Regions from separate parts of the Microbacterium sp. NPDC090003 genome, predicted to be linked through region 2. Evidence: predicted binding sites of a transcription regulator. Region 2 holds the regulator's gene; each other region holds the start of a gene.
What was found. Region 2 encodes LexA, which represses DNA repair genes until DNA is damaged. Its sites were predicted from a motif close to TCGAACANNTGTTCGA; they were not measured.

Region 1 (9,990 bases), 110 kb from region 2:
GTCCTGGGCGATCGGCCAGTACATGCGCCACGCCACCCGCCAGTCCCCGGCGCCGTCGACTCGGGCGGCCTGCACGATCTCGGTGTCGACGCCGTCGAGGCGGGCGGCGATGAGCACGGCCGAGTAGCCGATGCCGCTCCACAGCTCGACCGCGATGATCGCACCGAGAGCAGTGCTCGGGTCGGCCAGCCAGGCGTTGCCTCCCAGGCCCAGGGGAGCGAGGATGCCGTTGATCAGCCCATCGGGGTTGAGCATGGCGTAGAAGACCATCGCCGTCGCCGGGGCGGAGATGAGTGCCGGGATGAAGAGCAGGTACCGGAGCACCCGGTGACCGCGCGGCTTCTGCACGACGTAGAACGCGAGCAGGAACGCGAGGACGATCATGATCGGCAGGCCGACGACGATCTGGATCGCGGAGTTGCCGAGCGCGGCCCAGAAGGTCGCGTCGGAGAACACGGCGCGGAAGTTGTCCCAGCCCGCGAAGGTCGGCGTCTCGAGCATGCCGGGCCAGCGCAGGAACGAGATCACGAAGATCGCGACCACGGGGCCGATCATGAACACGGCGTACCAGATGAGCGCCGGCAGGGCGAGGCCGGGGAACCGCTCGCGCAACGACGAGCGGCGGGGGCGTCCGTTCGGGGGGAGGGCGGTGACGAGCTGTTCGGTGGTGGGGGCGGGGGCGAGCGCGGTCATGGTGTCCTCTCGGGCATGGTGTCCTCTCGGGCCCTCAGGCCGCGGCGTAGGCCTTCTCGAACGTGTCGATGATCTGGTCGGCGGGCGCTCGGCCGTACGCCATCGCGGTCGCCCGGATCATCGGCTCGAAGACGGCGTCGGGGATGAGCAGATCGGGCAGCATCACCGGGGTGACCTGATCGGTCGTGAGCTGGGAGGCCTGTGCGACGAGCGGGAAATCGCGGCTGACCACATCGGTGACCCGGCTCATGTCGCGACCGGAGCCGAGGATGAACTCGCTCGTGACCTCGGGCGTGTAGAGGTTCTGGATGAACGGCTTCAGCAGATCGAGCTTCTCGGCGCCGTTCGCGCTGATCCAGATGCCGTGGCCGTTGAAACTCTGGATGACCGTGGGGTGGGCGACGACGCCGCCGCGCGACGGCACCGGCCAGCCGCCGACCGTGACCTCGGCGGCGCGCTCGGCCGGCACGAGGGCGAGGGCCGACGACATCGCCGGGACGATCGCCGCTTTGCGGGTGTTGAACTGGGTGAGTTCGGAGTCGGAGGTGTAGCCCTGCACGTTGTCGACGAAGACGCCCGCATCGCGCAGCTCGACGAAGTGCTCGACACCGGCCACGGCGCCCGGGAACTCCGAGAGTCTGCCGGAGGAGAACGCCTTCTTCGCCTCGTCGCGGGTGAGGAAGCCCTGCAGGATCTGCAGGAACATCTTCTGGCCGCTCCAGTCCGAGCCGCCGACGGTCACCGGGCCGATGCCCTTCGAGCGCAGCGCGTCGGCCACGGCGATCAGTTCGTCCGAGGTCGTCGGGATGCCGACGCCGGCTTCATCGAGGAGCCCGGTGTTGAACGAGACCGGCCAGTTGGTGCGGGTGAACGGGAAGGCGCGCAGATTGCCTTCGTCATCCGTCCATTCCTCGAGCGCCTCGGGGATGATCTTGTCGCGCAGGCCCCACTCGTCGAGCAGATGCTGCACCGGGATGGTGGCGCCCAGGCGGGTCCAGGAGAGCGTGCGGCCCTGGAGGTTGACCATCGCGATGTCGGCTTCCTTGCCGGCCAGCGAGCTGGTCTCGAACACGATCGGCAGGTCGGAGCCGTTCTTGAGGAGGGCGACGGGCCGATCGTTGGCACGCGAGTACGCGGCGACGACATCCGAGAAGACCTGGGCGCCCGACACGGCACCGCTGAGCTGCGTGTGCACGGAGATCGAGCCCGCCGCGCTGGACGTCGGCATGAGGGGGCCGCATCCGGTGAGCAGAGGAATCATCACCCCACCTCCGATCACCGCCCCGAGAAAGGTGCGCCTGCTGATGCCTTCGGTCATGAGCCCTCCTGAGAGCTGCAGTGCTGCGGATGGATGCTGTCGTGGGTGCTGTCGCGGGTGCTGTGTAAAGCGGTACACGTCAACGTGCGATTAATGTATACCGCTTTACAACGGAGGGTCAACACCCTAATCTCGGTGGTGTGAGCGAGAAGGTGACGAACGACAAGAAGCCCGCCCGCGCGACGATCGCCGCGGTCGCCGCGCGCGCCGGGGTGTCGCCCTCCGCCGTGTCGCACGTGTTCAACGGGCGGCCCAACGTGTCCGCGGCGACGGCCGCGCGCATCCGTCAGGCGGCCGACGAGCTGCACTGGCGCCCGAACTACGCGAGCCGCAAAGTGAGTGGTCAGGGCGGACGAAGCCTCGGTCTCGTGATCGCCCGCTCGGGTGACACGTTCGAGCGCGATCCGTTCTTCATGCGGTTGATCGCCGGCCTCACCGAGCCACTCGCAGAGATCGGATGGTCGCTGTCGCTCACCCTCGTGCGCGGCGAGGACGAGGAGCGCGTGTATCGCGAGTGGTGGAGCGAGCAGCGCGTGGATGCGTTCCTGCTCGTCGACCTGCGTGATGACGACCCCCGCATCGGCTTCGTTCGCGAGCTCGGTGCACCCGCCGTGCTGCTCGGAGCGCCGGTCGACGACGCGGTCCCGGCCGTGACCGTGCACGACGACGCCGCATACGAAGAGGTGCTCGCGCACCTGCACGGCCTCGGCCATCGCGCCGTCGCCCGCGTCAGCGATTCGCCGGGTCTCGTGCACGCCCGCGACCGCGATCGCCGCTTCGTGGATGCCGCAGAGAAGCGCGGCATGGCCTCGCTCGTGCTGCGGTGGGAGCGCGAAGCATCCGATCCGGTGGCGGATCTGCTGGCGCGCGCCGGTGCGACGACCGCTCTCTTGGTGGACAGCGAGGCCCTCGCGGCCGAGATCGTCGCGCATGCGCCCGAGATCGGTGTGCGCGTGCCCGAGCAGCTGTCGGTGATCGCGTGGGAGGACTCCTGGGTCTCGAGCCTGGTGCGCCCGCGGCTCACCGCGCTCGATGCCCCGGTCGAGGAGAGCGCTCGCACCGCCGTGGCGCTGCTCGCGCAGCTCGTGAGCGGCGAGGACGTCGTGTCGCACACCGTGTCGGCGCGGCGCTTGATCGTGCGCGAATCGAGCGGCCCCGCGCCGACGGATGCATGACTGCCGATCCCAAGACCTCCTGCCCACGATCGAGAAGGACCACAGATCAGTGACCGACAACACTCCGAGTTCCGATGCTCCGCGTTTCGATGCTCCGCGTTTCGATGCTCCGCGTTTCGATGCTCCGCGTTTCGGGGCGAACTACACCCCCTCCCAGGACTGGATGTTCCAGTGGATGGGGATCGACGCCGATGTCGTGCGCGCGGACTTCGAGGCACTCGCGGGGCTGGGGCTCGATCATGTGCGGGTCTTCCCGCTGTGGCCCGTGCTGCAGCCGAACCGGACGCTCATCCGCCGCAAAGCCCTCGACGACATCGCTCTCGTCGCCGACATCGCGGCCGAGTTCGAGCTCGACATCGCCGTCGACGTGATTCAGGGCCACATGTCGGGCTTCGATTTCGTGCCGGCGTGGCTGGTCAACTGGCACGACGGCAACATGTTCACCGATGAGACGGCGATCCAGGCGCAGTCGGCGCTCGTCGCCGCGGTCTACGACGCGGTGCGCGACAAGCCGAACCTCATCGGTCTGACGCTCGGCAACGAGCTCAACCAGTTCCAGCTGCCCAACCCTGCCGCGATGCCCGCCGAGAGCACGCAGATCACACACTGGCTCGAGAGCCTGCTGGGTGCGCCGCGCGATCGTGATCCGCGCCACCTCATCGCGCACAGCGAGAACGATCACCTCTGGTATCGCGACGGGCATCCGTTCCTGCCCGAGCACGCGTCCCGTCTCGGTGATGTCACGACGGTGCATTCGTGGATCTTCAACGGCACCGCGGCGCGCTACGGCGGCCTCTCGTCGCCGTCGGTTCGTCACGCCGAGTGGATGATCGAGCTCTCGAAGGCGTTCGCCACCGATCCGCAGCGCAAGGTGTGGCTGCAGGAGGTGGGTGCTCCGTCGATGAATCTCGCGGCCGAGGAGATGCCCGAGTTCGCCGCGCGCACGGTCGAGGCGGCGCTGACGACGGAGCGTCTCTACGGCATCACGTGGTGGTGCTCGCACGACGTGTCGCGCTCGCTCGGGGACTACAAGGATCTCGAGTACTCGCTCGGACTGCTCGACACCGAGAACGTCGTCAAGCCGCTGGGCCGGCGTTTTGCGGAGCTGGTCGCTCAGGCGCGGGCGGATGCGCGGGCGGATGCCCGGACGGATGCCGGGGCGGATGCCCGGACGGATGCCGGGGCGGATGCCCGGGAGGTGGCAGCGACGTCTGCGCAGTCGCGCAGCGCGTCGCGCGTCGTGCCGCGGACCGTGGGCGTCGTGATCGACGTGGACGGCGACGACCTTCCTCTCTCCCGCACCGACCTCGCCCCCGGTGGGCGGGTGTTCGAGCGCTGGCACGAGCTGCGGGAGCAGGGCGAGCCCGTGACCGTGGTCACCTCGCGCACCGCTCAGGATTCCGCGGCCCTCGCCGTTCGTGGAATCGACACCGTCGTCGAGGTCGTGCAGCGCGCCTGAGGGAAGCGTGCCTGAGCGCAGTGCGCCGGAGCGCAGCGCCCCGGAGCGCAGTGCACCTGAGCGCAGTGCGCCGGAGCGCAGCGCACCTGAGGCAGCGCGCCTGAGCGCAGCGCGCCTGAGGGCAACCCCGGAGGCCGCTCGCCCGCGGGCAGCAGCGCACCTCCGGGCGGCAACTCACCTGCGGTCGGTGAACCTGACCGTGTTCTGTTCGGGCGGTCGGTCGATGTAGGTCGTCCCGGTCGGACTGGTCCAGACGAGGTCCCCGGTGGTTCCGAGAGTCGCGTTCGTCTCTCGGGCCCCGCGAGCGGTCCCCGCGCCCTCCTCGCTGCGTCGTCGGCGTTCGACTCGCCACCGCGAGTGGTGTTTGAGCATGTGGTGTCGCCGGCAGAGGTGGGCGAGGTTGTCGGCGCAGGTCTCGCCACCGCTCGAGGCGGCGTGCGTGTGGTCGATGTCGCATCGCCGCGCGGCGATGTTGCAACCGGGGAAGCGGCAGCGCTGATCGCGAGCCCGCAGATGTCGGGTGAGTTGATCGGTGGGGCGGTAGCGGTCGACGGCGAGCAGCGCGCCGGTGATCGGGTGCGTGAGCACGCGTTCCCAGCCGGGCGTCCGGCCCGCGAGGAGGCGCGCCGTGTCGGTATCGATGGGGGAGCGGCCGTCGAGCTCTGCCGGGGGTGCGCCGGGGTGGTTCGGGTCCTCGTCCATGAGCGTGAAGACGGGGACGGTGACTTCCACGCGTGCGCGGATTGCGCCGAGCAGTTCCGCATCGCTGCCGTGTCCTGTCGGAGTACCGGTGAGCGCGATGTCGGCGAGCAGGTCGGCGCGCAGCTGATCCATCGTGCGGGAATCGCACTCGGAGCCGGATTCGCGGGCCGCCCGCCCGTTCTCGAGCGTGATCGTCCGCGCCATGCGCGTCAGACGATCGTGCATCCCGTGCACGAGCACCGCGGGGCCCAGCATCCCGAGCTCGGCCATTCCGTCATCGAGATCCCTCACCCACACCCGTCGCAGTTCCCGGGCATCGCGGTGACGTTCGGTGACGGTGCGCGCCTGGTACTGCTCCGCCATCCGTCGCGCTATCCGACGCAACCTGTTCGGCGACTCGACGGACGCAGCCTCCACCGCGCGCGCCGCATAGCGGGCCCGGTCGGCCGGGTCGTCCAGGTGCGCGCCGGCGTCGACGATGACCCGCGTGTGGGCGGCACTGATCCGCCCCGCGCCCTGCGCCGCCCACACCTCGGTGAATCGCTCGACCGCCCACGACGCCTCGTCCATCCGCCGCTCGATCGTCCGGTCGCTCGCCCGCACCGCCGCCCCGATCTCCGACGCGACCGCGCGCACGGCCATGTCCCCGCGATCCGGATGCGCCGCCTGTCGCGCGATGTCGACCGCGACGCGAGCGGCGACGGCGAGCATCCCGTCGCGCACCGCCGACAGGCGGGCGATCGTCTCCTCGACCGCCCGCACCGAGCCCACCAGATCGGCGATCATCGCCGTCTGAGGGTCCGTCGCGTCGAGAAGTTCCGTCATGCGAACAGCCCACCACGGGCCACCGACATTCGAACATACAAACGAAAGACGAGCGCCGACCCCGCCGGAGGTTCTCCACAGCACCGCGCCGCAGCTCTGGGCCGACCTCACATGTCCGATGGGCGCAGCCGCCTTTACCGTGGCTTCCCATCAGCGGTATCCGGCGGCATCCGATGAAGGGGAAACGACATGAGACACGACCTCCGCAGATTGCTCGGCCTCCCGACCGTGGTCGCCCTCACGGCCGGCGCAACCCTGGCGCTCGCCGCCGCGGTCGGCGCCCCCGCGACCGGCGCCCCCGCGACCGGCGCCGCCGCGATAGCCGACCCGCCTCCGCAGACCGTCCACGTCGCCTCGGCCCAAGGCGCCGCAGACGCCCCCGACGACTTCATCCGTGACGTCCAGACCTGGACCACCACCTCCGCCGCCGGCCGCGACTACAAGATCTCCGTCGCGCTCCCGGCGAACTACGACGAGACCGGCGACCCGTATCGCGTGCTCTACGTCACCGACGCGAACGCCGAGTTCGGGATCGCAGTCGAGACCGCCCGGCTCAACGCCCCCGGAACCATGGTCGTCGGCATCGGCTACGACGACCCCGGTCAGGGATTCGCGGCCTCCGGAGTACGCCGCACGCTCGATCTCACGCCGACCGAGATCACGGCCGACGTGCCGACCGGCGGCGCCCCCGAGTTCCTCGACTTCCTGCGTTCCGAGCTCGTCCCGCAGATCGAGAGCGAGTTCCACGCCGACCCCGCCGACCGTGCACTCATGGGCCACTCCTTCGGCGGTCTCTTCGCCACCTACGCCCTGCTCCACAACGACGGCCTGTTCCACCGGTTCGTCATCGCGAGCCCGTCGATCTGGTGGGACGACCGCACGATCCTCGACATGGAGGCCGACTACGCCGAGACGCACGACGCTCTCGACGCGCGCGTCTTCCTCTCCGTCGGCGAGCTCGAGGAGACGACGTCCGGATTCCCCATGACCAGCGACATGACGAATCTCGCGCGTACGCTCCAGAGTCGCGACTACGACCGACTCGAACTGGGCGCGACGGTGTTCCCCGACGAGACCCACCTCTCCGTGATCGGCGCGGCGTTCAGCCGCGGCCTGCGATTCGTCTACGCGGCGCCGGGCACGGAGGTCCCGGGGACCACCCTCCCGGAGCAGCAGGACGTCGCCCCGCAGATCGTCACGCATCCGTCGGATGCCGAGATCGGTGAGGGAGCGACGGCGACGTTCACCGCCGCCGCGACGGGAACCCCCGAGCCCACGGTGATCTGGCAGACGCACCTCGCGGATGCCGGCGACTGGGTGACGATCCCGGATGCCGCCGCCCCCACCCTCACGATCGACGCCGTCCCGGCATCCGCCTCGGGCACCCGCTACCGTGCGGTCTTCACCAACTCCGTCGGCGAGTCCGCGACCGAGCCCGCCACCCTCACGGTGACGGCAGCGCCCTCAGCCCCTTCGGCCGAGGATCTCACCGAAGGCAATCGAGGATCCGTCACGGCGCCGGCCGCGGTCGCCCAGGGCGCCCCTCTCGACATCTCGATCGGAACCGAGCTCGCCGGCGAATCCGTCGATGTGCACCTCTTCTCCGACCCCACCCACCTGGGCACGCTCACCGCATCGTCTGCCGGCACGGTGCAGGCGATCATTCCGACGGATGCCGAGCTCGGGGCGCATCGTGTCGCCGTCTACGCGACCGACGGCGACCTCATCGGCTGGGCGCCGGTCGAGGTCGTCGCAGCTCCGTCGGGCGGAGCGACGGCTCCCGATGACCGCCTCGCGAACACGGGTGCGGATGCCGGGATCGTCGCGCCGATCGCCGTCGCCGCGAGCCTCGCGGTGCTCGTCGGGGGAGCGGTCATGATCGCCGCCCGGCGCCGCCGTGACGGGGCCGATGCGACGACGTGATTGACTCGACGGATGCTTCTCCACGCCGAGATCACGCCGCCGACAGGCGGCACGACTGACGGCGCGAGCGAGAAGGACGCCGCGAGCATCGTGCTGCTGCACGGCCTGATGGGGTCGACCGAGAGCTGGCACGACGTCGTCCCTCACCTGGCCGCGAGCGGATGGCGGGTCATCGCGATCGATCTCCCCGGCCATGGCCGATCGCCGCGCGACCCTGAACTCACGGTGGCACGAGCCGCGGCATCCGTCGTGCAGACCGTGCGCGCCCATACGGCCCGGCCGCCCTTCGCGGCGCTGGGACATTCGTACGGCGGTACCGTGCTCGCCGCTGCGGCTCCCGCTCTCGAACCGCGTCTCGCCGTCTTCATCGACTCGGCCCTCGCCTTCGCCGGGCACGCCGATCGAGCATCGCTCACCGCGCAGTACGTCGCGGATGCCGGTGCCCGCACTGTCGCCAGGCTCCGCGAGCGCCCGGGATACTCGGCGGCGTCCGCGGAGCGGGAAGCGCGCGCGGCACGGCTCTTCGACCCGGCGACCTCCGCGTCGATCTCCTGCGGAGCAGACGTCGACGAGCATCCACCGCCGGGCTCGATCGCCGTGATCGCCGATCCCAGCCGCTTCGTCCCTCCGGCCGCCGTGAGCCGTTGGCAGGCGGCGGATGTCGAGGTGCGCAGAATCCCCGGAGCCGCGCACACCCCCTGGTACGGCCGCCTCGACGACTTCGTCGCCGCGCTGCCCGAGGTCTTCGACCCCCGCCCACCCGGTTACCCTGGACAGTGACATGGCACATCTTCTGGGGGCCGAGGCCCTGCACCTCGAATATCCGACGAGGGTCGTCTTCGACTCCGTGACGCTCGGCATCGAGGAGGGGGATCGCATCGGCATCGTCGGCCGCAACGGCGACGGCAAGTCGAGCCTGCTGGGCATGCTCGCGGGCATCAAGGAACCGAACTCGGGTCGTGTCACGGTGCGCGGCGGAACGACGATCGGTGTGCTCGATCAGGCCGACACCCTGCCCGACGACCTCACGATCAGCCAGGCCGTCGTGGGCGACACCCCCGAGTACGAGTGGGCCGGTGATGCGCGCACCCGCGACGTCATCGAGGGGCTGCTGACCGACCTGCCGTGGGATGCCGAGATCGGATCTCTCAGTGGTGGCCAGCGCCGCCGCGTCTCGCTCGCCCGCCTGCTCGCCGGTGACTGGGACGTCATCGCCCTCGACGAGCCGACCAACCACCTCGACGTCGAGGCGATCACCTGGCTCGCCGGGCACCTCAAGAAGCGCTGGGCCGCGAACTCGGGCGCCCTCATGGTCGTGACCCACGACCGGTGGTTCCTCGATGAGATCTGCACCGAGACCTGGGAGGTGCACGACCGCATCGTCGAGCCGTTCGAGGGCGGGTACGCGGCGTACATCCTGCAGCGCGTCGAGCGCGACCGCATGGCCGCCGCCACCGAGGCGAAGCGCCAGAACCTCGCCCGCAAGGAGCTCGCGTGGCTCCGCCGGGGAGCCCCCGCGCGCACGAGCAAGCCCAAGTTCCGCATCGACGCGGCCAACGAGCTCATCGCCGACGTGCCCGAGATCCGTGACAAGGTGTCGCTGCAGTCGCTCGCCGTCTCGCGCCTCGGCAAGGACGTCGTCGACCTCCTCGACGTGGGCGTGACGTACCCGACGGCCGATGGCGGCGAGAAGGTGGTGCTGCGCGATGTCGAGTGGCGCATCGCTCCGGGCGAGCGCACCGGCATCCTGGGCGTCAACGGAGCGGGCAAGTCCACACTGCTGGGCCTCATCTCGGGAACCGTCGAACCGACGGTCGGCCGCGTCAAGCGCGGCACGACCGTGAAGGTGCAGACGCTCACCCAGCGCCTCGACGAGCTCGACCAGTACTGGAACG
Region 2 (9,990 bases):
TCAGCCAGGGTGAACGCCCCGGCGTACAGGGCCTTGCCGACGATGGCACCCTCGACTCCGAGCGGCACCAACTCGCGCAGCGCGGCGATGTCGTCGAGGCTCGAGATACCGCCCGAGGCGACGACGGGCTTGGGCGTGCGCGCGGTGACCTCGCGCAGGAGTTCCAGGTTCGGCCCGCGGAGCGTGCCGTCCTTGGTCACGTCGGTGAGCACGTAACGGCTGCAGCCCGCGTCTTCCAGGCGGTCGAGCACCTCCCAGAGGTCGCCGCCCTCCTTCGTCCACCCACGCGCAGCGAGGGTGGTACCGCGGACGTCCAGACCGACGGCGATCGCTTCGCCGTAACGGCCGATCACATCGGCCGCCCACTCCGGGTTCTCCAGCGCGGCCGTCCCGAGATTGATCCGGGTCGCCCCGCTCTCGAGAGCGGCCTCGAGGGTCGCGTCGTCGCGGATCCCGCCCGAGAGCTCGACGTTGACGCCGCGGTACTGCTTGATGACCTTGCGCAGGATCGGCGCGTTGCTCCCCCGGCCGAACGCCGCATCGAGGTCGACGAGGTGGATCCACTGAGCGCCCTGCGAGACCCACTCGCCGGCGGCATCCAACGGGTCGCCGTAGCTCGTCTCCGTGCCGGCCTCGCCCTGCGTGAGGCGAACCGCCTTGCCACCGGCGACATCGACCGCGGGGAGCAGCGTGAGAGAGGGAGACTGTGCGAAGTCGTTCATGACGTCCTTGGTGTGGGGGCTCGGCGCCCGCTGCGGGCACGAGATTCGAGGGTACTCTGCGGTCGCGCGGGCCTCAAAATGCGTGACGCCGGGCGGCGTCTCTCAGAGACTCCGGGTCCAGTTGCGCAGCAGGCGGATGCCCGCGTCCCCCGACTTCTCGGGGTGGAACTGCGTCGCGGTGAGCGGGCCGTTCTCGACCGCGGCCAGAAACGGATCGCCGTACGTCGTCCACGTGAGAACGGGCTGCGGGAACGGCGGGATGACGTCGAGCTCCCAGGTCTGTGCCGCGTACGAGTGCACGAAGTAGAAGCGTTCGTCCTCGATGCCGTCGAACAGGACGCTGTCGGGCCCCGGGGACACCGTGTTCCAGCCCATGTGCGGGAGGACCGAGGCGTTGAGCTCGGTGACTGCCCCCGGCCACTCCCCCAGTCCCTCGGTGTTCTGCCCGCGTTCGACGCCGCGTTCGAAGAGCACCTGCATCCCGACGCAGATCCCCATGACCGGGCGTCCACCCGCGAGCCGGCGATCGATGATGTCGTCTCCCCCGTGCGCCCGCAGCGCGTCTCGGACCGCGGCGAACGCGCCGACACCGGGCACGAGCAGCCCATCGGCTTCGAGTGCCTCGGTGCGATCGCGGGTGAGAACGGTATCCGCTCCCGCGGCGACCAGCGCCTTCACCGCCGAGTGCACGTTGCCGGACTCGTAGTCGAAGACGGCGACCCGAGGTGTGCGGGTCACAGTGCACCCTTGGTCGACGGGATGCCGTCGACCAGCGGGTCGAGCGCCTTGGCCTCGCGGAAGGCGCGCGCGAAGGCCTTGTACTCCGCCTCGGCGATGTGGTGCGGGTCGCGGCCGCCCAGCACGCGCACGTGCACGGTGAGCGCGGCGTTGAACGCGATCGCCTCGAAGGTGTGACGCACGAGCGAGCCCGTGAAGTGGCCACCGATGAGGTGCTGTTCGAAGCCCGCGGGTTCCCCCTCGTGCACGAGGTACGGGCGACCCGAGATGTCGACGACAGCCTGGGCCAGCGCCTCGTCGAGGGGCACGAGTGCGTCGCCGTAGCGAGAGATGCCCGCCTTGTCGCCGAGCGCCTCGCCGATCGCCTGGCCGAGCACGATCGAGATGTCCTCCACGGTGTGGTGCGCATCGATGTGGGTGTCGCCCGACGCCCGCACCGTCAGATCGGTGAGCGAGTGCTTGGCGAAGGCGGTGAGCATGTGGTCGAAGAACGGCACGGAGGTGTCGATGCGGCTGGCGCCGGTGCCGTCGAGGTTCAGCTCGAGCTCGACGGTGGACTCCGACGTGCTGCGCACGCGACGCGCGACGCGCGGGGTCGGGGTGGAGGTGCTCATGATGCCGATTCTATCGAGGCGAGCGCATCCAGGAACGCCGTGGTCTCCGCCTCGGTGCCCGCGGTGACGCGCAGGTGGCCGGGGATCCCGACGTCACGGATCAGCACGCCCTGCTCGTAGAGGCGCTGCCACGTCGCCTTCGGGTCGGCGACACCGCCGAACAGGACGAAGTTCGACCAGGACTCGTGAGGCGTGTATCCGAGCGCCTCGAGCGTCGCCGTGATCCGATCGCGTTGCGCGACGATCTCCTCGACCATGCCCAGCATGACGTCGGAGTTGCGGAGCGCCGCGACCGCCGCCGCCTGGGTGAGCGCGCTCAGGTGGTACGGCAGCCGAACGAGACGCAGAGCGTCGATGAACGCGGGATCGGCGGCCAGGTATCCCACTCGCGCTCCGGCGAAGGCAAAGGCCTTGCTCATCGTGCGCGACACCGCGAGCCGCGGGCGCCCCTCCAGCAGCGTGAGCGCCGAAGGTGCGTCGTGCGGAGCGAACTCCTGATAGGCCTCGTCGACGACGACCACACCGCGAGTGGCGGCATACACCGCTTCAACGACATCGAGTCCGAGCGGCGTACCCGTGGGATTGTTCGGAGAGCACAGAAGAACGACATCGGGATCGGCCTGCTCGATCTGAGCGACCGCCTCTTCCGGGGTGATCGTGTAGTCGGGCTGGCGCTCCCCCGCCATCCAGCGCGCGCCTGTCCCCTGAGTCAGCAGCGGGTACATCGAGTACGTCGGCGCGAAGCCGAACACCGTCCGCCCTGGCCCCGCGAAGGCCTGGAGGATGTGCTGGAGAACCTCGTTTGACCCGTTGCCTGCCCAGATCTGCGCGGCGTCGAGGCCGTGACCCAGGTACTGTGCGAAGCCTTCGCGGAGAGCGGTGAACTCGCGGTCGGGGTAACGATTCACGTCACGGAGCGCGACCGCGATGTCGTCGAGGATGTCGCTCGCCACCGCATCCGGCACGGGATGCGTGTTCTCGTTGACGTTCAGAGCGATCGGAAGCGGCGCCTGAGGGGCCCCATACGGGGTGAGCCCTCGGAGATCGTCGCGGAGAGGGAGATCATCGAGCGAAGAAGTCACCACTCCATGCTAGGCGGCACAGCCGGGCGCGCTCTTCGCGTTACCGCCTTTCGCGATCCGGACGACCGTCCGGACGAATCAGCTCGCGTACTCCGCCGGGATCGACAGCTCCTGGCCGATCTGCAGCACGCCGCCCTGCAGCATGTTGAGACGGGTGATCTCGCCGATCACCTCTCGCGGGTCGGACTCGGGCGAGACCTCGGCCGCGATCGACCACAGCGTGTCTCCGGGCATCACGGTGACCGTCTCGAACGTCACCGTGCCGGCGCCTTCTCCGGTCGCCAGCGCGCTACCGCCGCTGAGTGCGGCGAAGGCGATGCCGAACGCGAGAGGAAGCGCGGCCAGGGCGAGCAGGACACGACGACCGCGCGCCGTCAGCCGGAGACGCGTCGACGGGTGAACCGGACGGACGGCTACGGTGCTGAAGGTGATGCTGCTCATGTCGTTCTCCTCTGCCTTGCTCCGGCGAACCGGAGGTCTGTCATCACCCGCGAGCGATGACCACGTTGGCGTAGCGTTCGCATCCGCCTCTCGGCCGGGAGAGGCGAGTGCGAAGCTACGTTCCGAAGGTATCTTCGAATTCGAATATCTGTCAAGCTTTCTTCGAAATCGCATTCGCGATTTCGCCGACACGCTCGAACAGATCTTCCACATCCGCGCTTTTCTCGGATACGGTTTCGATATCAACACCGAACCACGGGCCTCCGACATTCGACGAAGGACGCCGGAATCGCGCACCGAAGGAGCATCATGAGCGAGATCACCGCCCCCGATCCCGAGGCACCGCGCACACGTCGTCGGAAGAGCCTGAGCCCCAAGCAGATGGCCATCCTCGAGGTGATCCAGGCGTCGATCGCCCAGCAGGGGTATCCGCCCAGCATGAGGGAGATCGGCGACGCCGTGGGGCTCAAGTCGCTCTCGAGCGTGACCCACCAGCTCGGCCAGCTCGAGCTCAGTGGCTACCTGCGTCGCGATCCCGGCAAGACGCGTGCCATGGAGGTCCTGATCGATCTGCCCGGCACGAGCACCGAGAACCCCGCAGATGTCGCGACTCCCGTGGGCGACGCCGCTCTGGTGCCCCTCGTCGGCCGCATCGCCGCCGGCGTCCCGATCACGGCCGACCAGCACGTCGAGGAGATCTTCCCTCTGCCGCGACAGCTCGTCGGCAAAGGCGATCTGTTCATGCTCAAGGTCTCGGGCGAGTCCATGATCGACGCGGCGATCTGCGACGGCGACTGGGTCGTCGTCCGGTCCCAGCACACCGCCGAGAACGGTGAGATCGTCGCGGCGATGCTCGACGGCGAGGCGACGGTCAAGACCTTCCGGCGCCGCGACGGCCACACGTGGCTGCTTCCGCGCAACTCCGCGTTCGAACCGATCCTGGGCGACGAAGCCGTCGTGCTCGGAAAGGTCGTCGCTGTTCTCCGCGCGGTCTGACACGCACCCGGGCCCGTCGCGCTCCCGCCGACGCATAGGCTCGAACCATGTCGTCACCGTACGGTTCCTGGCCCTCGCCCTTCACCGCGGCATCCGTTGCCGCGGCCTCACCCCGCCTCGACGGAGCACGGTTCGTCCGTGAGGAGATCTGGTGGGCGGAGTCGGTGCCCGCCGAGGGCGGTCGGATGACGGTGCGCTCCTCGCTCGGCCACGAGGTGCTCCCTGCGCCCTGGGGCGCGCGTTCGCGCGTGCACGAGTACGGCGGCGGAGCATGGACGGCGGATGCCGATGGCACCCTCTTCTTCGTGCACGCCGACGATCAGCGCGTCTACCGGTTCCGACGCGGGACCGAGCCCGTGGCGCTCACCCCTCCGGGCCCCGCCCACGGCGGGCTACGTGTGCAGAACGGCCGTCTTCTCGCCGTGCGGGAGGACTCGAGGGAGCATCGTCGAGCGATCGTCGAGATCCCGACCGACGGGTCGGCCGGCGAGTCCGCGTCCGCCGTCATCGTGCACGTCGAGAGCGGCGCGTTCTACGCCCATCCCGCGCTCTCCCCCGACGGCACGCGGCTGGCCTGGGTCGAGTGGTCGGGCGAGCGGATGCCGTGGGACGAAGCGCATCTGCGTCTGCGCGACCTGCGCACCGGCGAGACCGGCTCCGTGTCCACGCGTGCGGCTCTGCAGCCGGAATGGCGATCCGAGAGCGAACTCGTCTTCGCCGACGACCACGACGGGCGCTGGGGAGTCCACCGGATCGCTGTCGACGGGATCGCGCCCACGACTCCGCCGGTCCCACTCGCCCCCGCCGACGCCGACACCGGCTACGGACTGTGGGTTCTCGGCAATCGTTGGTTCCAACCTCTCGATGACGGTCGTCTCGTGGCCGTGCGCACGAACGGCCGAGACGAGATCGTCGTCCTTTCCGCCGACGGCTCGGAGCGACGCGTCGAGGCGCCGTGCGATGGACACGTCAGCATCGATGACGTCGTCGGCTCGCTCGTCCTCCTCTCGGGCAACGGATCGGGTGTCACCTCCGGCGTGTGGTGCGCCGATCTCGACACGGGTGCCGTCGTCGCGGTCCGCGGGGGCGAACCCGTCGATCCCGCGTGGATGCCCTCGCCCCTCCCGCTCACCTTCGACGGCCTCCACGGTCCGGTTCACGCTTACGCGTATCCGCCCGCGAACCCGGGTGCTGCGGCATCCGCCGACGAACTCCCGCCTTACCTGGTGCTGGTGCACGGCGGCCCGACGGCCCACGTGACCGGCGCGACCTCGGCGGCACTGGCTTTCTATACGAGCCGTGGGATCGGGGTGCTCGACGTCAACTACGGCGGGTCGACGGGCTATGGACGCGCCTATCGCGAGCGACTCGACGGCCAGTGGGGTGTCGTCGACGTCGACGACGTCATCGCCGCGGCGCATGGCCTCGCGGAGTCCGGCCTTGCGGACCCGACGCGCCTCGCGATCCGCGGAGGCTCGGCCGGCGGGTGGACCGTCCTGTCCGCGCTCGTGCGAGGGGGCGCCTTCGCGGCCGGTATCTCGCGCTACGGCGTCTCCGACCTGAGGATGCTCGTGGCCGACTCCCACGATTTCGAGAAGCACTACATCGACGGCCTCGTCGGTCCGCTCCCAGCGGCCGAAGAGCTCTACATCGAGCGCTCCCCCCTGACGCACGCCGACCGGATCGGTGTTCCGGTGCTGCTGCTGCAGGGCGCCGATGACATCGTCGTCCCGCCGTCGCAGTCCGAAGCCATCCGCGAGGCACTCGCCCGACGGGGCGTCGATCACGAGTACGTGCTCTACCCCGGAGAAGGACACGGCTTCCGGCGCGCGGAGACCGTCGTCGATGCACTCGAGCGCGAACTCGCGTTCCTCGGTCGGGCATTCGGCTTCACGCCGTCGCCCTGAGCGGCGGCTATTCGCCGACGCGGTTGCGCAGTCGCATCGCGCGTTCGGCCTCGCGCGTGTCCTGACGCTCGCGGAGCGTCTGGCGCTTGTCGTACTCGCGCTTGCCCTTCGCGAGTGCGATCTCGACCTTGGCGCGACCGTCGGAGAAATACAGCTTGAGCGGGATCAGCGTGTAACCGCCCGCCGAGACCGCATGGGCGATCTTCGCGATCTCCTCGCGGTGCAGCAGCAACTTGCGGATGCGCTTGGCCGAATGGTTCGTCCAGTGCCCCTGCGAGTACTCGGGGATGTGCACGGAGTCGAGGAAGACCTCGTTGCCCTTGACGAACGCGTAACCGTCCGAGAGATTCGCGCGCCCCTGACGCAGTGACTTGACTTCGGTGCCGGTGAGCACCATCCCCGCCTCGTACGACTTCTCGATGTTGTAGTCGTGACGTGCGCGACGATTGGTCGCGATGACCTTCTCCCCGCGTTCCCTGGGCATGATGCTCTCCTGATCCGTGTCGTGCGCTCGCACAACAGCCTTTCAGCATACCTGCGTCGCGTGCCTCCGAGCCACTTCCGGCTCGGCGGCCAGGGTCAGGTGCGCAGCCAGCGCCGGATCGCGAACCCCGCGGACAGCGCGGCGAGCACGACACCGATGCCGATCAGCACCGGCACCACCCACGCGGCATCCTGCATTCCGATCCACGTGGTGATGAAGGGCACGCGTCCCCGCAGGTATCCGTTCACCCCGAAGTGGACACCGGCGACGATCGCGGCGCTCGCGAGAGCGGATCCGAGGAGAGCGGCGAAGACGCCCTCCAGCACGAACGGGGTCTGGATGAACCGGTTCGACGCGCCCACCAGGCGCATGATCCCGATCTCCTTCCGTCGCGCGTACGCCGACAATCGGATGGTCGTGGCGATGAGCAGCGTCGCCGCGATGAGCATGAGCACGGCGATCCCGACGGCCACGTATGTCGCGACGGTGAGGGCCGAGAACAGCGGTTCGAGGTATTGCAGTTGATCCTTGACCTGCTCGACGCCGGTCTGACCGCTGAAAGCCTCGGAGAGCACCTGGGACTGCCCCGGATCCTTCATCGTCACGAAGAAGACCTCGAACGCCTGGTCCGGGGTGATCACGCTCGCCTGTTCCTCGCCCACCTGCTCGACGAGCTTGGCGTAAGTGTCTTCCTTCGTGTCGAAGGTCATCGAGCTGATGAGCGGTGCGAGCGCGTCGCCCTCGAGCTGGGCGCGCACCGAGGCGACCTGCTCCTCGCTCGCAGCCCCGTCGACGCAGGTGTCGGACTCCGACACCGCCGAGCACATGTACACGGCGACCTGGGCGCGTTCGCTCCAGTACCCGCGCATGACGCCGATCTGCGACTGCATCAGGATCGCGGCGCCCACGAAGGTGAGCGAGACGAACGTCACGAGCACCACCGAGATCACCATCGAGATGTTCCGGCGCAGGCCCAGAAGGGCCTCGGTGAGGATCAGTCCGATTCTCATGAGGTCGGCCCCACTTCTTCGTCGTCGCCGCTGGAGAGGCCGAGTCTGTCGGCGACTCCGAGCTCGGCGACGTTCACCTCGGGGAGCACGATCGGATGCGTGCGCGGACCTGTGGGAGGCGTGGGCGCGGCATCGTCTTCGGTAGGCACCGCCGCTTCGGCGACGGGCTCCGCAGGAGCCGCGGCGGGCACCGGATCCGAGGTCGGCGCGGGTGCCGGGGCGGAGGGAACCGGAGCGGATGCCGACGCGGCGGGAGTCGGAGCGGATGCCGCGGCCTTGCGCTGTGCGCTGAGCTCCTCGGTCAATGCCGCCCGCACGATCGACAGATCCGACGTCTGACGCTGCACCTCCTGCACCGCCGTGAGGGCGGCCGCGGCTGCGGCACCGCGCACCTCCTCGGGAACGAGCCGCGGGATGTTGGAGGTGTCGCCGTAACCGCCGTGCACCTCGTCGCGGACCATCACGCCATCTCGGAGCTCGATCACGCGGCGCTTCATCTGATCGACGAAACCGGCCTCGTGCGTGGCCATGAGCACGGTCGTGCCGCCGGCGTTGATGCGAGCGAGCAGCTGCATGATGTCGACCGAGGTGGCGGGGTCGAGGTTTCCCGTCGGCTCATCCGCGAGCAGCACCTGCGGGCGGTTGACGAGAGCGCGCGCGATCGCGACGCGCTGCTGCTCACCGCCCGAGAGCTCGTGCGGCATGCGCTTCTGCTTGCCGTCGAGACCGACCAGGGCCAGCGCCTCGGGAACGGCCTGCTGGATGAAGCCCCGTGACGAACCGGTCACCTGCAGGGTGAAGGCGACGTTCTGGTACACCGTCTTCGACGGAAGCAGCCGGAAGTCCTGGAACACCGAACCGATGTGGCGCCGGAAGTACGGCACCTTGCGGTTCGCGAGCGATCGGAGGTCGCGCCCCATCACGGCGACGCGTCCCGTGGTGGGCACGTCCTCGCGCAAGATGAGCCGCAGGCAGGACGACTTCCCGGAGCCCGAGGCGCCGACGAGGAAGACGAACTCCCCGCGCTGCACCTCGAAGTCGACTCCGGAGAGGGCGGGCTTGGACGTCCCGCGGTAGCGTTTCGTGACGTTCTCGAACCGAATCATGGCGGTACGAGCCTAAGCGCGCTCCCCTCCCGCGCCGCGTGCGACACCCCGCGCGGGCCGGACGTACGAGAGTGCATCGTTGGACATCCGTCTCCGTCGATGTCCCGGGCCACTGCTATACATGAAGTGGCAGTCCGCGGCATCCACGCGGACGCGAGATCCGAGGGGGATGCCATGACGACACCTGCAGGCTGGTACGACGACGGTTCCGGGCGTCAGCGCTGGTGGGACGGCGAGCAGTGGACCGAGCACTTCGCCCCCGAGGCGACCGCTCCCGAGGCGACCCCGGTCTCCGCGCAGCCGACCGAGCAGGTCGCGGAGGAACCGCTCCCCGTCGTTCCGACCGAGGCCGAGATCGATGCGACCATCGCGGTCGCCGAAGAGGACGAGCCGTCGGCGCATGCGGATGCCGCAGCCGGGGAGACCGAATCCGGTTCCGCCCCCGAATCGCCCGCGTACGTCGCCCCCGAATCGCCCGCGTACGTCGCCCCCGAATCGCCCGGTTTCTCGGCTCCCGAGGCGCCCGCCTCTGCCGTACCCGAAGCGCCCGCGTACGCGGCTCCCGAACCCCCCGCATATGCGGCCCCCGAGGCGCCTGCGTACGCGGCGCCGGCCGTCTCCGCGCCCGGCTACCCGACGAGCGCCCCCGGCACCGCTCCGGCCTACGGCGTCACTCCGACGGGCGCTTACCCCGGCAGCGCTCCCTACGGCGGCGCCCCCGGCGGCTACGCCCCGTACCCGGGTTCCGCCGTCGCCGAGCCCCGCCCGATGTCGGTTCTCGGCCTGGTCGGACTCGGTCTCGCCGTTCTGGGAACGATCCTCGTCTGCTTCCTGCTGACCGCGGTCTTCGGCTGGATCCTGCTCTTCGCCGGCCTCGTCGTGTCGATCGT
Region 3 (9,990 bases), on a different contig from region 2:
CGGTCGAGTGCGTCGCCGTCTTCGTGCTGTGTGGTGGTTTCCGTCATCCGTCCCTGATCTCTTGCTTTCGTTCGAGCCTTAACCTTAGCCCGCGCTCTCCGGTACGCTCACCGTATGGGGTCCGATCACTACTTCACTGCGGCCCCGGCCAGTCCTGAGAACCTGCGAACGATCCGTGTGACGCTCGCAGGCCGCGAGCTCGAACTCACCACCGCCGGCGGTGTCTTCAGCCCGGATCGTCTGGACGCCGGTACGTCAGTGCTTCTCGCCAACATGCCTCCCGTTCCTCCGGGGGGCAATCTTCTCGACCTCGGCAGCGGCTGGGGTCCCATCACGCTGTCGATGGCACTCGCGGCGCCCCATGCGAAGGTCTGGGCGGTCGACGTCAACGAGCGTGCCCTCGATCTCGTCCGCCGCAATGCGGCATCCCTCGGGCTCACCAATGTCAACGCGTCGTTGCCCGAGGATGTTCCCGCCGATGTGACCTTCCGGACGATCCGCTCGAACCCGCCGATCCGCGTGGGCAAGAACGTTCTGCACGATCTGCTCGAGAAGTGGGTGCCGCGGCTCGACGAGCGTAGCGACGCCTGGCTGGTCGTCCAGCGCAACCTCGGCGCCGACTCACTACAGCGCTGGATCGGTTCGACGTTCCATCCCGGGTTCACGGTTTATCGGACCGCGACCAGCAAGGGCTACCGGGTGCTCAAAGTGCGCAAGCACGGAACGCCCCCGACCGAGCCCATCGCGATCGCCTGAGGCGCAATCGGCCGTTCGCCGACCCGTGAGCGAGCGCCGCCGCTCAGGCGAGTTCGATCTCGCCATGGAAAGCGAGCTGGGCCGGCCCGGCGAGAGCGACGTGCTCACCGTCCTCGGCGGCGAACATCCGCACTCCGAGCGTCCCGCCGGGAACCTCGACGCGCCAGTTGTCCGGCGCCTGCTCCCCCGCCCAGTGACGCACGGCGAGAGCCGTGGCGGCCACACCCGTTCCGCAGCTGAGGGTCTCCCCCACACCACGCTCGAACACGCGCATGCGCACATGTCCGATGCCGTCGCGAACCAGGGGTTCGCCCGGCACGACGAACTCGACGTTGGCGCCGGCAGGCGGGAGCGGATCGAGGAGCGGAGGCCGGTGAAGGTCGAGAGAGGCCAGTTCCGCCTCGCTCGCGACCGCGACGACGACGTGTGGATTCCCGACGTCGATCCCCAGGCCCGGTCGGGTGACGGCGAGTCCGCTGGCGGTCACCAGCGGATCGTCTCCGTCGAGACGCCAGCGGCCGAGATCGACCTGATACCCGTTCTCGCTGCGCGTGACGTCGCGCACCCCCGCTCGGGTTCCGATCGGAAGAGTCGATCCCGCATCGATGACGGCGAGGCCCGCCCACAGGAGGTAGTGCGCGAAGACACGGATGCCGTTGCCGCACATCTCGGCGATCGAACCGTCGGCGTTGCGGTAGTCCATGAACCACTCGGCATCCGGCTCTTCGGCGAGGGATGCGGCTCCGTCCGCGATCGCGGCGGAGCGGACGACGCGAAGGACCCCGTCGGCACCGATGCCGAAGTTGCGGTCGCAGAGTGCCGCGACCTGATCGGCTGTGAGATCGAGAGCACCATCGGGGTCGGCGATGATGACGAAGTCGTTGCCGGTGCCGTGACCCTTGGTGAATGCGACCATGCTCCCAGTCTAGGGATCCCGGCTATGCGTCAGCGATGAGCCGCTTGCCGGTGTTCGCCACGGCGAATCGTTCGTAGCCGAGCGCATCGTAGAAGCCCAGCACCCCTTCGTTGCCCTCACGGACCATGAGCTGCACCTTCGGGCAGCCGAGAGCCAGAAGCAGCCTTTCCGCCTCGGCGACCAGCTCGCGCGCGATGCCTCGACCACGATGAGAAGCCGCTGTCGCGAGGTAGTAGAGCCATCCGCGATGGCCATCGTATCCGGCCATCACCGAGCCGAGGACGGTCGCGCTTTCCGGGGCCGTCGCGACGAGGAACAGCTCCGGTTGCACGCGGAGTTTGCGTTCGATGTCGCGGCGGGGATCGTTCCAGGGTCGGGTGAGTCCGGCCTCGGTCCACAGCTCGACGACCGCATCGGTGTCGGCCTGCTCGAATGCCCGCACGTTCCAGTCCATGATGATGCTCCCTTCGTCGACGCCTCCAGGATCGCGCCGACGAACGAGCCTATCCAGTGCGGGTATTACCGGACCACGCGATAGTGACCGCAGAGGAAGCCGCGGTTACGGGCCACATCGAGCAGCTCGAACTCCAGCGCGCGGGGAAACAGGGGCGCACCCGCTCCGAGCGTCACGGGTGCGAACTGGATCCACACCTCGTCGAGCACACCGGCGTCGGCGAACTGGCCGGCGAGGTCGCCACCACCCACGACCCAGATGTCATCACCGCCGGCCGCGAGCCGCATCGCAGCGTGCACGTCGCGCACCTCGCCCTGGACGAAACGGACGTCGGCCCGCGAGGGAACCGCGAGCTCGCGATGCGTGAACACCCAGGTGGGCTGCGCATACGGCCAGGGTTCGTCGCCCTGGGCGCGCAGCAGCCACTCATACGTCGATGCACCCATCGCGAGCGCACCGATCCCCTCGACGAAGGCCGGGTAGGCCATCGGACCTTGCTGGTCGAAATCCTGGCTCAGAAGCCACTCGAGAGAGTGATCCGCCGTCGCGATGAAGCCGTCGAGGCTCGAGGCCGTGTAGAAGTGGGTCGCCATGTGGCCATGGTCGCACCGACCACCGACATCGGTCAGTCGGCGATCAGCGCCGCGACATCGATCGGATGCTCGACCCACTCGATCGCGGGATACCGCTTGAACCACGACACCTGTCGGCGCGCGTAACGGCGTGTCAGAGCCTGGGTCTCGGCGATGGCTTCCGCTTTGCTGAGGCGACCGTCCAGTTGACCCAGCGCCTGCGCATAACCGATCGCGCGGCTGGCCGTGATGCCTCTTTCGAGTCCCCGAGAGCGAAGCCGCTCGACCTCTTCGAGAAGGCCCTCGGCCCACATCCGCTCCACGCGGGCATCGAGCCGTTCGACGAGCGCGGGGCGTTCGACGTGCACACCAATCACGCGCGTACGTTGCTGCCAGAGCGTCGGCGAGGTCGGCAGAGCGGCGCCGTGCGTGGTGGCCCCCTGTTCGAGCACCTCCAGCGCTCGCACGATGCGGCGGGAGTTCTTCGGATCGACCCGCGCCGCCGCGGCTGGGTCCGCTGACTGCAACCGAGCGAGAAGTGCATCAGCTCCGTGCTCGGCGAGCTCCGCTTCCAGGCGCGCGCGGACCGCCTCGTCACGGGGCGGGAACCGGAAGTCGAAGACGACGCTCGAGACATAGAGCCCCGATCCGCCGACGAGGATCGCATCGCCACCGCGCCTCTGCACGTCGAGAACGGCGGCCCTCGCCTCGGGCTGGTACCACGCGACCGCCGCCTCCTCGTCGACCTCGCGGACGTCGAAGAGATGATGCGGAATCCCGCGTCGCTCATCGAGAGGGAGCTTGGCTGTACCGATGTCCATACCGCGGTACAACTGCATCGCATCGACGTTGATGATCTCAGCCGGATTCCCGCGCGACCGCAGCCCCTCGGCGATGTTCAGTGCAAGTTCGCTCTTGCCCGTACCGGTGGCTCCGACCACCGCCCAGAGGCGCGGCGCCGCCTCTGACGCGGAACGGGCGTCGTTCACACCCCGACGCGCAGGGTCGGCAGCCCGAGGGACACGGCACGGGGGCCACCATCGCCCGCCGGGGTGGGGACGGCGCACGACTCGGACTGCGCGCGATCCCAGGCGTCGCCTCCACGCGTGCGGCGGATCCGGAGCGGAGCACCGGTCGGGTCGTCGGCAAGAAGATGGAACGGCGCGGCATGCGTGATCGTCACGGTGACGACATCGCCCGGCCGCGGAAGGTCGGAGCCCGGCGTGACCTCGAAGTGCACGAGACGGTTGTCCTGGGCGCGTCCGGTGAGCCGATGCGTCTCGGCATCCTTCTTCCCCTCCCCCGTCGAGACGAGAACCTCGACCGACCGACCGACCTGCTTCTGGTTCTCTTCGAGCGAGATCCGCTCCTGCAGCGCGAGCAGGCGGTCGTAGCGCTCCTGCACGACGGCCTTGGGGACCTGATCCTCCATCGTCGCGGCGGGGGTGCCCTCGCGGATCGAGTACTGGAACGTGAAGGCGCTGGAGAAGCGCGAGAGCTCCACGACGCGCATCGTGTCTTCGAAGTCCTCGTCGGTCTCGCCGGGGAAGCCGACGATGATATCGGTCGTGATGGCCGCGTCGGGCATCCGATCGCGGACACGATCGAGGATGCCGAGGAACTTCTCGCTGCGGTAGGAACGACGCATGGCCTTGAGGATGCGGTCACTGCCGGACTGCAACGGCATGTGCAACTGGGGCATCACGTTGGGCGTCTCGGCCATCGCATCGATCACGTCGTCCGTGAATGCCGCCGGATGCGGGCTCGTGAAGCGGATGCGCTCGAGTCCCTCGATCTCACCCGCGGCACGCAGCAGCTTGCTGAACGCCTGACGATCGCCGAACTCGACGCCGTAGGAGTTAACGTTCTGCCCGAGGAGGGTGACCTCGATCGCTCCGTCCTCGACGAGCAGACGGATCTCGTTGAGGATGTCGCCGGGACGCCGATCCTTCTCCTTGCCGCGCAGGCTCGGCACGATGCAGAAGGTGCAGGTGTTGTTGCAGCCCACGGAGATCGATACCCAGCCGCTGTGCGCGGCGTCGCGCTTGGTCGGGAGCGTGGAGGGGAACACTTCGAGCGACTCGAGGATCTCAAGCTCGGCATCGCCGTTGTGGCGTGCCCGCTCGAGCAGACGCGGCAGCGACCCCATGTTGTGGGTGCCGAAGACGACATCGACCCACGGAGCCTTGTCGAGCACGGTCTGCTTGTCCATCTGCGCGAGACATCCGCCGACCGCGATCTGCATTCCATCCTTGCGGCGCTTCACGCCCGCGAGCTGGCCGAGCGTTCCATAGAGCTTCCCGGCCGCGTTGTCGCGCACCGCGCAGGTGTTGATGATGACGACATCGGCTTCGTCACCGGCCGCGGCGCGAACGTAGCCCGCACTCTCGAGCGAGCCGGAGAGGCGCTCGGAATCGTGCACGTTCATCTGGCAGCCGAACGTGCGCACTTCGTAGGATCTCTGACGACCGTCGGCGTCGACGGCTGCCGACGACGAGGTGATGATCGTCGGTTCACTGCGCGGAGTAGTCATGATCTCTCCATTGTACGAGCGGGAGACGGCACCTCCGGGCTGACGCCTCAGTCCGACTCGACGAAGCGCACTCCGGAGCTCTTCGCACCGAATGATGCCTCGTTCAACGCCGTCTTCGCCGCGTTCGTCGCAACGGATCCGCCGTACCCGCGGCGAGCGAGCTGTCCGAGCAGACGCCGGAGGGCGGTCTCGTGATCAAGGCGGCTGAGCGAACGTGCCTTGGTACGAGCGAACTCCAGTGCGCGTTCCGCATCGTCGTCCGGCAGTTCGTCGAGGGCCGCGGCGATCACGTCGCGCGGGATCCCACGCTGCGCGAGCGAACGGGAGATGGCGACGCGCCCCTGCCCCTTGCGATCGACCCCCGCGGCCACGAGCATCTGCGCGAGCTCTTGATCGTCGAGGTACCGGCGCCGGAGGAAATCGTCGATGACATCGTCTACCTGTTGAGCATCGAGTCCATGACCACGCAAGACCTGCCGTGCTTCGGACACCGACAGCGATCGCGTGCGGAGCTTGCGCACCAGACTCTCTTCGGCCGCTTTACGGACCTCGAGCAGGTCGGGTGCATCGTCGCCGGCGCGCCGGTCATCGACGAAGGATACGGAAGCGGATTCGTGAGCGGACGCGGAAGTCGTCGGCGCGGCAGACGCGGAGGAGGGAGCGTCCGAGAGGGCCCGCAGGCGCGGGGCCTTTGCTCCCGAAGACGCGCGCCCTGAGCCTCCGGATGGCTCCGCAGCCCCCTCGCGAGTCGTTGCGTTCGCTCCGGGAGGGGTGACGCTTCGGGCTCCGAAAAGAGGGATGACGGGGGCGACCCGCCCGGTGTCCTGACGCGGACCGCCCCCGTTCTCACCGTTCATGATCAGGCCGGGCGACGCTCGGCGAGCTCATCTGCCGGAGCCGCGGGAACGGATGCACCACCGATGCCGAGCTTCTGCAGGATCTGGGTCTCGATGGCGAGTGCCACGTCGGTGTTGTTCAGCAAGAACGTGCGGGCGTTCTCCTTGCCCTGGCCCAGCTGATCGCCGTCGTAGGTGTACCACGAGCCCGACTTCTTGACGATTCCGTGCTCGACACCGAAGTCGATCAGACTGCCCTCGCGCGAGATGCCCACTCCGTAGAGGATGTCGAACTCCGCCTGCTTGAAGGGCGGGGCCATCTTGTTCTTGACGACCTTCACGCGGGTGCGGTTACCCACTGCGTCGGTGCCGTCTTTCAGGGTCTCGATACGACGGATGTCGAGGCGAACCGATGCATAGAACTTGAGCGCCTTACCACCGGCGGTCGTTTCGGGAGAGCCGAAGAACACACCGATCTTCTCGCGCAGCTGGTTGATGAAGATCATCGTGGTGTTGGTCTGGTTCAGGCCACCGGTGAGCTTGCGGAGAGCCTGCGACATCAGTCGAGCCTGCAGACCCACGTGCGAGTCACCCATCTCACCTTCGATCTCGGCGCGGGGCACGAGCGCCGCCACGGAGTCGATGACGATCAGATCGATGGCACCGGAGCGCACGAGCATGTCGGCGATCTCGAGCGCCTGCTCACCCGTGTCGGGCTGCGAGACGAGCAGGGCGTCGATGTCGACGCCGAGCTTGGCGGCGTAATCAGGGTCGAGCGCGTGCTCGGCATCGATGAACGCCGCGATACCGCCCGCGCGCTGAGCGTTGGCGATCGCATGCAGCGTCAGCGTGGTTTTACCCGAGGACTCCGGGCCGTAGATCTCGACGATGCGGCCACGCGGGAGGCCTCCGACGCCGAGAGCGACGTCGAGGGCGATGGAGCCGGTGGGGATGACGGCGACGGGTGCGCGCTCGTCGCTGCCCAGCCGCATGACCGAGCCCTTTCCGAACTGACGGTCGATCTGGGCGAGTGCGGTCTCGAGGGACTTCTCGCGGTCGGCGGGAGATGGCATGTCGTGCTCCTTCTGCTTCGCGTGGTGCCGCCTGTAGGCTGTCGCGGCACTTCCGGCTGGAAGCAACTCTCCGACAAGGCGTATGGCTCGGTGGCCATGTCTTCACCGTACGAGGAGCCTCCGACATTGCGTCGTCGAGTCGCGCGAACAGTGGAGAACACTAACGTCTGAACCACTGTGCAGAAGACTACGCCCGCTTCGAACGAATATTCGACGACACGCCGGATCCTGCCATCTCGTCGCGATATCGATCGAACGCATGCGCGAACTCAGCGCCTGCGCGGCTCAAGCCTGCCCGCACCGTACCGTCTGTTATCGGGCACTTCCATCTCGTCGCAGAGCGCGAACCAGATCTCCCGCGGGGGAATCCCCGCGGCCAGCGCCTCTTTCGCGGTGCGACCGGCGAGCGGCGTGAGCACCAGATCGTTCAACACCGAAGACGTGCGTCCGGGGAACTCGTCCTCGACGGCACGCAGGAATTCACTTCGACGCATGAAGCAACGACGGGGCGCGTCGGATCAGTGGAGCGAGAGCTCGGGCTCGATCGAGGCGACCAGATCGTCGGGAACGACATCGGGGAACACCTGGATGCCCTCGAGCACGGAGATGCGATCTCCGACCTCGCGCATGATGGTCGAGATGGGGACGTCGAGCGCATCGGCGACAGAGGCGAGGATCTCGCTCGACGCCTCCTTCTGACCGCGCTCTACTTCGCTCAGATAGCCGAGCGCCACGGAAGCCTTGCTCGCGACCTGCCGAAGGGTGCGCCCCTTCTGCAGACGGAAGTCCCTCAGCACATCGCCGATTTCCTGTCGTACAAGAATCATCGGAACCTCCTCCCCAATCGGTGTCTCGGAGTCTCCCCCGAAGTGATGGCCAGTATAACCTCGCCGACCTTCATAAAATCTACAACTGCACTCTGTGGTTTGAGTGTGAGCACGAAATCAATAACCTCGTCGCGACGGCGACTATTCCCGGGACATTTCTCGGAGCATCTCGAGGGCGGCTCGTACGGACGCAGAGCGGATCCGATTCCGGTCGCCGGGGAAGAGGAACGATCCCGCCTCGACGCGCTCGGGTGTGGCGACGGCGATGTGCACGGTGCCGACCGGCTGCCCATCGGGCGAGACGGGACCGGCGATGCCCGTGGTCGCGACGCCGACCGAGGCGTCGACGCCGTCCACCCCCACGGCGCGCCGGACGCCCCGTGCCATCTGCCGCGCAACCTCCGGATGCACCGGGCCCTCACGGCCGAGAAGCGATTCATCCACCCCGAGCAGCGTGTGCTTGATCGGCGTCGCGTAGGCGACCACTCCTCCGAGCACCACGGAAGATGCTCCGGGCACGCTCACGAGCTCGGCGATCACCGCTCCGCCCGTGAGCGACTCCGCTACGCCCAGTGTCCAGCCGCGGCGCGCGAGCGTCTCGATCACGGCTGCCGCGAGGTCGGTCATCGACTCCGACGCGCCCCGCGCACCTGCGCGACGACGTAGTCGATCCCGCTCCAGATGGTCAGCACCAGCACCACGAGCATGAGCACGAAGGTGATCAGGGTCCACGCGGGAATGCCGATCAGCACGTGCAACGGCATCAGCGCCCATGCGAGGGCGACCCCTTGCGCAGCGGTCTTGACCTTGCCCATCCATGCCGCAGCGACGACGTGCTCGTTGACGATCATGAGCCGGTGGATCGTGATCCCCAACTCGCGGACGAGGATGATCGCGACGATCCACCAGGAGACCTCGCCGAGGACGGCGAGCCCGATGAAGCCCGCCCCCGTCAGCAGCTTGTCGGCGATCGGGTCCCAGAGCTTGCCGAAATCACTGACGATGTCGTAGCGGCGGGCGAGGTAGCCGTCGACCCAGTCGGTCGAGATGGCGAGGATGAACAGGATCGCCGCAGTCCAGCGCAGACCGAGATCGGGAACCCCATAGGTTCCTCCGAGCAGGAGCAGCACGAAGAACACCACTGCGAGCGGGATGCGCGCGATCGTGATCGCGTTGGGCAGCTGCCGAGGAATCGCCATCAGTCGCGTCCCGTCAGGCCCCAGGCGTCTTCATCGCCCTCTGCCTCGACCACGGGAAGACCCTCGAACTGCGCTTCGAGAGGATCGGAGGCCATCGCCGCCGTCGCAGGAGCGGCCGGCGCCGCGCTGGGCGCCGCGGGAACATCCTCACCACGGAGCTTCGCCATCACTCCCCCGAGCTGCTCCGCCGTGACGAGCACGTCGCGAGCCTTGGAACCCTCGGACGGGCCGACGATCTCCCGCGACTCGAGGAGATCCATCAGGCGTCCGGCCTTGGCGAAGCCGACGCGGAGCTTGCGCTGCAGCATCGAGGTGGAGCCGAACTGAGAGGAGACGACCAGCTCGGCGGCAGCCAACAGCAACTCGAGATCGTCGCCGATGTCTTCGTCGACGTCCTTCTTACGCGGCTCCAGTGCCTCTTGGACATCGTTGCGGTACTCGGGTCGAGCCTGACGCGTCACGTGCTTGACGACCGCGTCGATCTCCTTCTCGTCGACCCAGGCGCCCTGCAGACGGAACGGCTTCGAGGAACCCATCGGCGAGAACAGCGCGTCGCCCTGACCGATGAGCTTGTCGGCACCGGGGCTGTCGAGGATCACGCGGCTGTCGGTGACGCTCGTCACGGCGAACGCGAGACGGGATGGCACGTTGGCCTTGATCAGACCTGTCACGACGTCGACGCTCGGGCGCTGGGTCGCGAGCACCAGGTGGATGCCGGATGCGCGGGCGAGCTGGGTGATGCGCACGATCGAGTCCTCGACGTCGCGCGGGGCGACCATCATGAGGTCGGCGAGCTCGTCGACCACGACGAGGAGATAGGGATA

Region 1: the regulator LexA is predicted to act here: its motif matches at 6,202-6,217, upstream of ACIPVN_RS14850 (DUF222 domain-containing protein).
Region 3: the regulator LexA is predicted to act here: its motif matches at 7,339-7,354, upstream of recA (recombinase RecA).

The regions. Positions count from the first base shown of each region.
Region 1 is NZ_JBIVFW010000002.1:398,417-408,406, forward strand. It holds gene ACIPVN_RS14830 (carbohydrate ABC transporter permease) at 1-693, opposite strand, end outside; gene ACIPVN_RS14835 (ABC transporter substrate-binding protein) at 728-2,011, opposite strand; gene ACIPVN_RS14840 (LacI family DNA-binding transcriptional regulator) at 2,152-3,186, shown strand; gene ACIPVN_RS14845 (glycosyl hydrolase) at 3,236-4,645, shown strand; gene ACIPVN_RS14850 (DUF222 domain-containing protein) at 4,820-6,172, opposite strand; gene ACIPVN_RS14855 (alpha/beta hydrolase-fold protein) at 6,362-8,095, shown strand; gene ACIPVN_RS14860 (alpha/beta fold hydrolase) at 8,108-8,875, shown strand; gene ACIPVN_RS14865 (ABC-F family ATP-binding cassette domain-containing protein) at 8,877-9,990, shown strand, end outside.
Region 2 is NZ_JBIVFW010000002.1:509,379-519,368, reverse strand. It holds gene priA (bifunctional 1-(5-phosphoribosyl)-5-((5-phosphoribosylamino)methylideneamino)imidazole-4-carboxamide isomerase/phosphoribosylanthranilate isomerase PriA) at 1-722, opposite strand, end outside; gene hisH (imidazole glycerol phosphate synthase subunit HisH) at 825-1,460, opposite strand; gene hisB (imidazoleglycerol-phosphate dehydratase HisB) at 1,457-2,074, opposite strand; gene ACIPVN_RS15415 (histidinol-phosphate transaminase) at 2,071-3,156, opposite strand; gene ACIPVN_RS15410 (LysM peptidoglycan-binding domain-containing protein) at 3,235-3,597, opposite strand; gene lexA (transcriptional repressor LexA) at 3,907-4,593, shown strand; gene ACIPVN_RS15400 (S9 family peptidase) at 4,641-6,500, shown strand; gene smpB (SsrA-binding protein SmpB) at 6,508-6,984, opposite strand; gene ftsX (permease-like cell division protein FtsX) at 7,080-7,994, opposite strand; gene ftsE (cell division ATP-binding protein FtsE) at 7,991-9,100, opposite strand; gene ACIPVN_RS15380 (DUF2510 domain-containing protein) at 9,275-9,990, shown strand, end outside.
Region 3 is NZ_JBIVFW010000001.1:683,658-693,647, forward strand. It holds gene hflX (GTPase HflX) at 1-47, opposite strand, end outside; gene ACIPVN_RS03420 (class I SAM-dependent methyltransferase) at 115-756, shown strand; gene dapF (diaminopimelate epimerase) at 800-1,672, opposite strand; gene ACIPVN_RS03430 (GNAT family acetyltransferase) at 1,695-2,126, opposite strand; gene ACIPVN_RS03435 (dihydrofolate reductase family protein) at 2,192-2,719, opposite strand; gene miaA (tRNA (adenosine(37)-N6)-dimethylallyltransferase MiaA) at 2,752-3,687, opposite strand; gene miaB (tRNA (N6-isopentenyl adenosine(37)-C2)-methylthiotransferase MiaB) at 3,684-5,231, opposite strand; gene ACIPVN_RS03450 (regulatory protein RecX) at 5,279-5,752, opposite strand; gene recA (recombinase RecA) at 6,091-7,140, opposite strand; gene ACIPVN_RS03460 (DUF3046 domain-containing protein) at 7,410-7,634, opposite strand; gene ACIPVN_RS03465 (helix-turn-helix domain-containing protein) at 7,659-7,967, opposite strand; gene ACIPVN_RS03470 (CinA family protein) at 8,109-8,594, opposite strand; gene pgsA (CDP-diacylglycerol--glycerol-3-phosphate 3-phosphatidyltransferase) at 8,591-9,166, opposite strand; gene ACIPVN_RS03480 (DNA translocase FtsK) at 9,166-9,990, opposite strand, start outside.